One region of the Trinickia sp. HAY1-2D genome, then DNA from elsewhere that is predicted to be linked to it. Evidence: riboswitches for the same ligand, from Rfam matches in the RefSeq annotation. Region 1 holds a riboswitch; the other holds the start of a gene.

Region 1 (4,180 bases):
TGTGCCGCCCGACAGATAGCTCGAATCCTGCCCCGAAGGCGGCACGGCGTTGCCGTACGAGACGCCGGCCATCGTCGGCGACATGCCCACGACGCTCGTGGTCCCGGGCGCGACGATATAGATGTCGAGATTCGACGCGTTTGCCGACGCATTGAACGAACGCACGCGCGCCTTGGACGACAGCAAGCCCTTGTCGAACGGATCGTCGATCAGCCCTATGCCGTAGCCGCTCGTACTCGGTAGCGCAATGACGGTGTACTCGTGTCCTTTGGCGACGTCGGGGAACGTGCCCGATGCGAGCTGCGGCGACATCGTGCCCGTCGCCGTATAGGCCACGACGGTGCTGCCGGTGTTGACATTCGTGAGATTGGTTACCCCCTTATAGGGTACGTTCGTCTGCCCCGACGGCGCCGTGCCGTTGACGAGCAGATCGAGATTGGGTCCCGCCGGGAATGCGTTGATGAAATGCATCAGCGGATTTTGCAGTCCAAGTTCCTGGCCCACGTCGCCGGAGCCGCCGCCGCACGCCGCCAGCAGGAGCGCCGCGCCAATGCACGCGGCAATGCCTTTGATCACCCTCATGATTGCACCTCTGAAATGGAACACGCCTGATTTACCTTTTGTTGTGGTGGCACTTTCAGGGAGCAAACGGTATGCCGCTCGGGGTACGAGCGTCGCGGCATTCAGCAGACGAATGCCGCGACGCCATATTCCGTACGGACCTAGCGACGTTTAGAGCAGCGAGTCGGACGATGCCTGCGCGCAGGTGCGCGCGGGCATCCAAGCACAGGGCTTCGCGCAACGGATATCGAGATTACCGTGTCAGCTTGCGCGGCGGCGATCGAACCAGAACGAGAGCGCGACGCTCAGCAAAATGGCGAGCGTCGCCATCACCGTCCAGCGGGTGACCGGCTCGCCAAGCATCAAGGCCCCGAGCGCCACGGCCACGATCGGGTTCACGTACATGCAACTGCTCGCGACGATGGGACTCGTGTGGCGGATCAGGAAACCATAGGCAACGTATGCGAGCATCGTCGCAATCAGCATGAGATAGACGAAGGCGGCGATCGCCGAAAAACCGGCCTGGACGACGCGCTCGCCGTCGAGCCAGGCCACGGCCGTCGAAATGGCGCCGCCGAGCCCGATCTGCAGCGCAGTGGACATGAAAAGATCGGCCGGCAGCGCGAGCCGGCTGGCCAGGTGCGCACCGCCGGCCCAGGCGAGCGCCGCCATGAGGATGACGATGCTGCCGCTTGCCGGAGCGCTCGATGCGTTGCCGTGGTTGAGTACGACGATGCCGGCAAGCCCGAGCGCAATCGCGGCCCACTCGCCCCGTGCCACGGGCCGCCCCGCAATCGCGGCGATGATCGTGGCAAAAAGCGGCACCGTTGCGATGATGACGGCGGCGGCGCCTGTACTCACGCTCTTCATGCCGAACGTGAGCAATCCGCTGGACAGGCCGACGAGCATTGTGCCGACGATGCCCGCATTGCGGACCTCGACGAGTGTCGGCCACGCGCTCGCACGGCGCGCGGCGAACACGAACAGGCCGATGCCGGCAAAAAGATTGCGCAGGCCGGACAGCAAAAGCGGCGGAAACGACTCGAGCGCGACATGCAGCGCGAGATAAGAGGAGCCCCAGGCGAGGTAGACCGCAGCGAGCGCAAGCCCGATGCGCCCGACACGGGAGCGCGGCAGCCAGCGAAGCAGCCTCATCTGGGCGGCCTCGCCCTTCGGATGGGCGACGGCGCGCAAGCCGCGCCGGCAAGCGCGCCGGCCGGCGCGCAATGCGCAGGAACGGCGCGGGCCTCGCAGGCTACTGAGAAAGACATAGAGGTGATCAGAGGCGCAACGGCGATTGCGGGCCAGTATCGATTGTGCGGCGAACGGCGGCCAACGAACGCCCGCCGAACAGGTCCCCGTATTATGCCCGGTCACGTGTTTCGCGCGCCGCGCCGGCGCTTGGGCACGATGACGCGGGGCGAAGGGCTCGCAGGCACGGATTTCGCCCGGTTGCCAAGCCCGCCGTCCCGTTGTATCTTCTGCGGTGCTAACGCGGGGGTCCTGCGTCGTGTTGTTGCATCCATCGATGCGAGAATGCGCGCGGGTGAGAAACACCCTTTGAACCTGATCTGGATAATGCCAGCGCAGGGAAGCGTACGGGTTTGACCGCGCTGGACCTTCAGACGCCTCGATCACCCGACCTCCCTTCCGTCTCCTGCTCCTGCTTTAGCAACCCTATGCCAGGAGATTTGCATGAACGCCAACCCGAAATTCATCTCAGCGGAAGCACGCGTCGACGCGGCTGCCGTCGCCCCGTTGCCCAACTCGCGCAAGATCTACGTGAACGGTTCGCAGCCGGACATCCGTGTGCCGATGCGCGAAATCACCCAGTCGGATACCCCAAGCGCGTTCGGCGGAGAAAAGAACCCGCCGATCTACGTCTACGACACCTCGGGCCCCTATACGGACCCTCAGGCGAAGATCGACATCCGCCAGGGCCTGCCTGCGTTGCGGCAGCGCTGGATCGAGGCGCGCGGCGACACCGAAGCGCTTGCGGGGCTCACGAGCGCGTTCGGGCGCGAGCGCGCAGCCGATCCGGCCACCGCCCAACTACGCTTTCCGGGTCTTCACCGCACGCCTCGCCGCGCGAAGGCGGGCGCCAATGTGACCCAAATGCATTACGCGCGTCGCGGCATCATCACGCCGGAGATGGAGTTCATCGCGATTCGCGAGAATCAGCGGCGCGCCGAGTACCTAGAGAGCCTGCGCGCGAGCGGGCCGACCGGCACGAAGCTCGCCGAGATGATGGGCCGTCAGCATCCGGGCCAGGCATTCGGGGCCGCCGCCTTCGGCGCCGATGCCCCGCGCGAGATCACGGCCGAGTTCGTGCGCGAGGAAGTTGCGCGCGGCCGGGCGATCATTCCCGCCAACATCAACCACCCCGAGAGCGAACCGATGATCATCGGGCGCAACTTCCTCGTGAAGATCAACGCCAATATCGGCAACTCGGCGGTGACGTCGTCGATCGGCGAAGAGGTCGACAAGATGACGTGGGCGATCCGCTGGGGCGGCGATACCGTCATGGATCTCTCGACGGGCAAGCACATTCACGAAACGCGCGAATGGATCCTGCGCAACAGCCCCGTGCCGATCGGCACCGTGCCGATTTACCAGGCACTGGAGAAGGTCAACGGCAAGGCCGAGGACCTGACCTGGGAAATCTTCCGCGACACGCTGATCGAGCAGGCCGAACAAGGCGTCGACTATTTCACGATTCATGCGGGCGTGCTGCTGCGCTATGTGCCGCTCACGGCGAACCGCATGACGGGTATCGTCTCGCGCGGCGGATCGATCATGGCCAAGTGGTGCCTCGCGCATCACAAGGAGAGCTTCCTCTACGAGCATTTCGAAGATATCTGCGAAATCATGAAGGCGTACGATGTGAGCTTCTCGCTCGGCGACGGCCTGCGCCCCGGCTCGGTGTACGACGCCAACGACGAAGCGCAACTCGGCGAGCTGAAGACGCTCGGCGAGCTCACGCAAATCGCCTGGAAGCATGACGTGCAGGTCATGATCGAAGGCCCGGGCCACGTGCCGATGCAGCTCATCAAGGAGAACATGGATCTCCAGCTGCAATGGTGCGACGAGGCGCCGTTCTATACGCTCGGACCGCTGACGACCGATATCGCCCCCGGCTACGATCACATCACGTCGGGCATCGGCGCCGCGATGATCGGCTGGTTCGGCACGGCGATGCTGTGCTACGTGACGCCGAAGGAGCACCTCGGGCTGCCGAACAAGGACGACGTGAAAGAAGGCATCATCACGTACAAGCTCGCGGCGCATGCGGCCGATCTGGCGAAGGGTCATCCGGGCGCGCAGGTGCGCGACAACGCGCTCTCGAAGGCGCGCTTCGAGTTTCGCTGGGAAGACCAGTTCAACCTCGGCCTCGATCCCGACAAGGCGCGCGAATTCCACGACGAGACACTGCCGAAGGACTCGGCGAAGGTGGCGCACTTCTGCTCGATGTGCGGCCCGCACTTCTGCTCGATGAAGATCACGCAGGACGTGCGCGAGTTCGCGGCGGCGCAGGGTGTCTCCGAAGAGGCCGCGCTGAAAAAAGGCATGGAAGTGAAAGCGGTCGAATTCGTGAAGAGCGGCGCGGAGATCTATCAGC
Region 2 (4,180 bases), 2.5 Mb from region 1:
ATCGAAAAAGCCGGCCTCGGCGGTCTCGGCCTGCATCTGGCGCCGCAGTGCTACGGTGACCATGCCGGGTCGCGCTGCTTCGATCGAATCGGACAGCGCCCGCAGCGACGGATAGCGCGAGGTACCGAGCAGCACACGGCTGGCAAAGGGGGTGCCGTACAGCGTGAGCGAATCGGCGGCGGAAGCGGAAATCATCGCAAGATCCTCAGGACGTAATGGATGTTAGCGGCACGAAGGTCATCAGCCGCCCGCGACGGGATGCACGATATCGAGCTTATCGCCGGCGTTGAGCGCGCGCTCGGGATGCTGCGCGCGTGCGACGAACTGCCCGTTGAGCGCGACGGCGAACGGCGGCCGCGCGCCGAACGCGGCGAGCGCATCGGCTACGGTCGCGCCGTCGGGAAGGGAAAGAGACGTCTGATTGATCTGGATTTCCATGATTCGAACGGTCCGACGATGGAGTTGCTCGGTCTTTTCCTGTGGGGTGCGCGTCATCGTACTCACATCGCAAGCGCCGCACGCTCGCCCGCGAGATGCAGCATGGGCGCCCAGCGCGCTTCGCTGCGCCATTGCGCAAAGCCTTCCGCATCGGCGACACGGCCGCTCAGCAGCGCGGCGGCCAGTCCGGCCGCTGTACTCGCCACTTCGGGGGCAATCATGAAGCCGTGCCGGTAAAGACCGTTGACGGCGAGGGTACTCGCACCGTCCCAGACGATCGAAGGGAGGTGATCGGGCAGCGTGGGACGGCATTGCGTGTTGAGTTCCAGAATGCGCGCCTCGCCGAACGCCGGATGCACGGCAAACGCCGCGCTCAGCAGCTCGAGCGCGGAGCGCACGCTCATCGGCGAGCGGTCCTCGCCTTCGATTTCCGTGGCGCCGATGACGAACAAATCGTGTTCCTTCGGCGCAATGTAGATCGGATAGCGCGGATGAAGCATGCGAACGGGGCGCGTCAGCGCGATACCGGGCGCATGCACGCGCGCGACTTCGCCGCGAATGCCACGCAGCGAGGGCAACGCCGCCTTCGCGCCGAGCCCGCGGCAATCGATCGTGATTCGCGCGCTCGGCCGCGCCGCCTCGTCGACGGCGGTGTTCCAGTGCGCGTCCACCCCGCGCTCGCTCAGCCCCGCGGCCAGCGCGGCGAGCGTCTGGCGGTTGTCGAGCTGGCCCTCGTCGGGCAGCAGCAGCCCCTGACCGAAGCGGCCGGCCAGCGCGGGCTCGGCAGCCGCGAGCTGCGCGGCATCGAGCGTCGCAACGCGGCTGCCGCCCGCGAGCGTGCGCGGCGCGTTGGCGTGCACGCGCCGTTCGAGCAGCGCCGCTTCGGGCCGATCGTTACGGTGCCAGACCACGAGTGTGCCGTTGCGCTGGAAAAAGACCGGTGCCGGCAGCGCGGCAAGGATCCGTGGCCAGGCGTCGAGCGAGGCCTGGCCTAGCTCGACGATGAGCGGCTCGGCGCTCGCGGCCTCGGCCAGCGGCGCCAGCATGGCGGCGGCGACCCAGGCCGCCGAGGCCGTCCCCGACGCGTCGCCGCGCTCGTAGAGCGCAACGCGGTGCCCCTCGCCCGCGAGTTGCCAGGCCACTAGCCGGCCGGCGAGCCCGCCGCCGAGCACGGCGAAATCGGGTATTCCTGAAACAACGACTGAAGATTGAACGCTCATCGGATCGATCCTTTCTGTACGGCGAACTGCGCGTACCCAAGGACGAAACCGGCGGGTGAGGCCGGCCGGCGGCATCGACGCAACCGATGCTTTCGGCGGAGAAAAAGATGCCGCGACACGGCATCCCACGCTATAAGCGTGTTCCTGAAACTTCCCGCGCCGGTATTACCCGGATCGGGTGCGAAGGGTCTCTCTCAGCCTCGCCACGGAATGGTCCGAACAGCTCGAACCCTATCCACTTCCAGCGAAGCACCCCTGTTTCGTCGCGGCCATTAGACCATAAAAGCGCGAGCGGCCGCAAACGCGGCGCAATGACGCGGCGCCGCCAACGCGCCCTTTTTTGCGCTCGGATGCTGCGCGAAAGGTTGGCTCACCGCTCTCTGGCACAATGTCCGATCGCGGCACGCGGGTGACACGCTTTTGCTTTTCGCCAACCACGCGCACGGTCGGTGTCGATGTGCGATACCAGGCATGGAACGCGCGGGCCGCCGCCATTAAGACTCGCTTAAGCGCTCCGCGCAAGAATCCGCGGTAACCGCGTACCGTGCCGCGCATCGTCGAAGCGCCCGTATGCCTGCCGTCGGCTGGCGCAACTGATTCGGAAACACCGTTCGGAAGACCTATGACTGCCTCATCTCTCAATCCCGTCCCTGCCCGCAACGGTGCGCCGCCCCAACCCTCGTCGACCTCGGCCTGGGGGCTCATCAAACCGTACTGGGTCTCGGAGGATTGGAAGGCCGCCTGGGGTTTGTTGGTGACGATCATCCTCATCAACCTGACGATCGTCGGATTCAACGTCTGGATCAACCAGTGGTACGCGAAGTTCAACAATGCGATGGTGGCGAAAGACAGCCCGCATTTTTGGCAGCTGCTGATCCAATTCACCGTTGCGGCCTTCGTGTTCATCACGTTGGCCGTCTATCGTACCTACCTGCGGCAAATGCTCGGGTTCCGTTGGCGCCAGTGGTTGACGAACCGCTATCTGAAGACTTGGCTTGGCGACCTCGCGTTCTACCGTATCGAACGCGATCGACTCGCTGACAACCCCGACCAACGGATCAGCGACGATCTGCAATCGCTCGCCACCAACACGCTCGATCTGTCGCTCGGCCTGTTATCGACAGTCGTTACGCTGGTCTCGTTCATCACCATCCTCTGGACGATCGGCGGCGCGCTGAACTTCCATTTCGCCGGCTCGGCATGGACCGTGCCTGGTTATATGGTCTGGGCGGCAGTGATCTATGCGATCGGCGGCTCGTACCTGATGCATAAGGTTGGACATCCGCTCGTTTCGATCAACTATCAGCAGCAGCGGGTCGAAGCCGACTTCCGTTACGGACTCATTCGCGTGCGCGAGAACTCGGAGCAGATCGCGCTATACGACGGTGTTCGAACCGAAGAGGGCAACGCGCAAAACATCTTCGCGAGGATCCGCGACAACTGGTGGCGCATCATGACATACACGCGGCGCCTCAATTTCGTCACGAATTTTTATGGGCAGGCGGCCATCATTTTTCCGTACATCGTCGCATCGCCGCGCTATTTCGCCGGTGCGTTCACGTTCGGGGTGCTGACGCAGATCGCGGACGCTTTCGGCACCGTCAGCGGCTCGCTCTCATGGTTCATCAACAATTACTCGTCGCTCGTCGAATGGCGTGCCACCGTCAACCGGTTGCGCGAATTCAGCCGCGTCGTGCAAAGCACGCATCTGCGCGAATCGGTCTCGCCCGCCACCGCACATGGCGGCATCAATCTGCACTACGTCGATGCAAGCGCGCTGAGCACGCACGATCTCGAACTTGCGCTGCCGAACGGGACGCCGCTCGCGACGATCGGCGACATCGTCATCGAGCCGGGCGCCCGCTGGCTCGTGCGCGGTGCATCGGGTTCGGGCAAGAGCACACTGTTGCGCGCCTTCGCCGGCCTTTGGCCCTTCGGCGAGGGCAGTATCGACGTACCCGTCGGCGCGCGCACGATGTTCCTGCCGCAGCAAAGCTATCTGCCCATCGGTACATTGAAAGCCGCACTCGCCTACCCCGCCGCCGCGGACACCTTCACCGAGAATGCCTGTCGCGAGGTGCTCGTCAGTTGCCGGCTCGAAGATTACATCGGGCGTCTCGGCGAATCGGCGCATTGGACGCGCGTGCTGTCTCCCGGCGAGCAGCAGCGGCTCGCAGCCGCGCGCGTGCTGCTGCACAAGCCCGACTTTCTTTTCCTCGACGAAGCGACGAGCGGGCTCGATCCCGAGAATGAATCGAATGTGTACCGGCTGTTCCACGAACGCCTGCCGCAAACGGCGATCGTGAGCGTTGCGCATCGCGAGTCCATCACAGGTTTTCACGACCATACGCTTTTCATCGAACGCGCGGGCGAGCGGGCGGTGGCATGACGCGTCCGCGCCGGCCTGCCTCAATCTGAAGGCGCCGCGGGTACGTCGACAGCGGCGAGCGGCCGATACCGCGCGCCGCTGCGCTCGAGCGTGCTCGAGTAAAGCATCAGGGTGGCGAAACGCGACGCCGGCA

What was found. Region 1 has a riboswitch for thiamine pyrophosphate ahead of thiC (phosphomethylpyrimidine synthase ThiC). Riboswitches for the same ligand answer to the same signal wherever they lie in the genome.
Region 2: another riboswitch for thiamine pyrophosphate. It lies ahead of ACR9ZC_RS08815 (FAD-dependent oxidoreductase); the one in region 1 lies ahead of thiC (phosphomethylpyrimidine synthase ThiC).

Annotation. Positions count from the first base shown of each region.
Region 1 is NZ_JBPGWX010000002.1:2,902,219-2,906,398, forward strand. It holds gene ACR9ZC_RS20625 (DUF4397 domain-containing protein) at 1-582, opposite strand, end outside; gene ACR9ZC_RS20630 (EamA family transporter) at 823-1,716, opposite strand; TPP riboswitch at 2,048-2,172, shown strand; gene thiC (phosphomethylpyrimidine synthase ThiC) at 2,257-4,180, shown strand, end outside.
Region 2 is NZ_JBPGWX010000002.1:395,454-399,633, reverse strand. It holds gene ACR9ZC_RS08825 (thiazole synthase) at 1-195, opposite strand, end outside; gene thiS (sulfur carrier protein ThiS) at 241-438, opposite strand; gene ACR9ZC_RS08815 (FAD-dependent oxidoreductase) at 501-1,658, opposite strand; TPP riboswitch at 1,793-1,925, opposite strand; gene ACR9ZC_RS08810 (ABC transporter ATP-binding protein/permease) at 2,281-4,047, shown strand; gene thpR (RNA 2',3'-cyclic phosphodiesterase) at 4,068-4,180, opposite strand, start outside.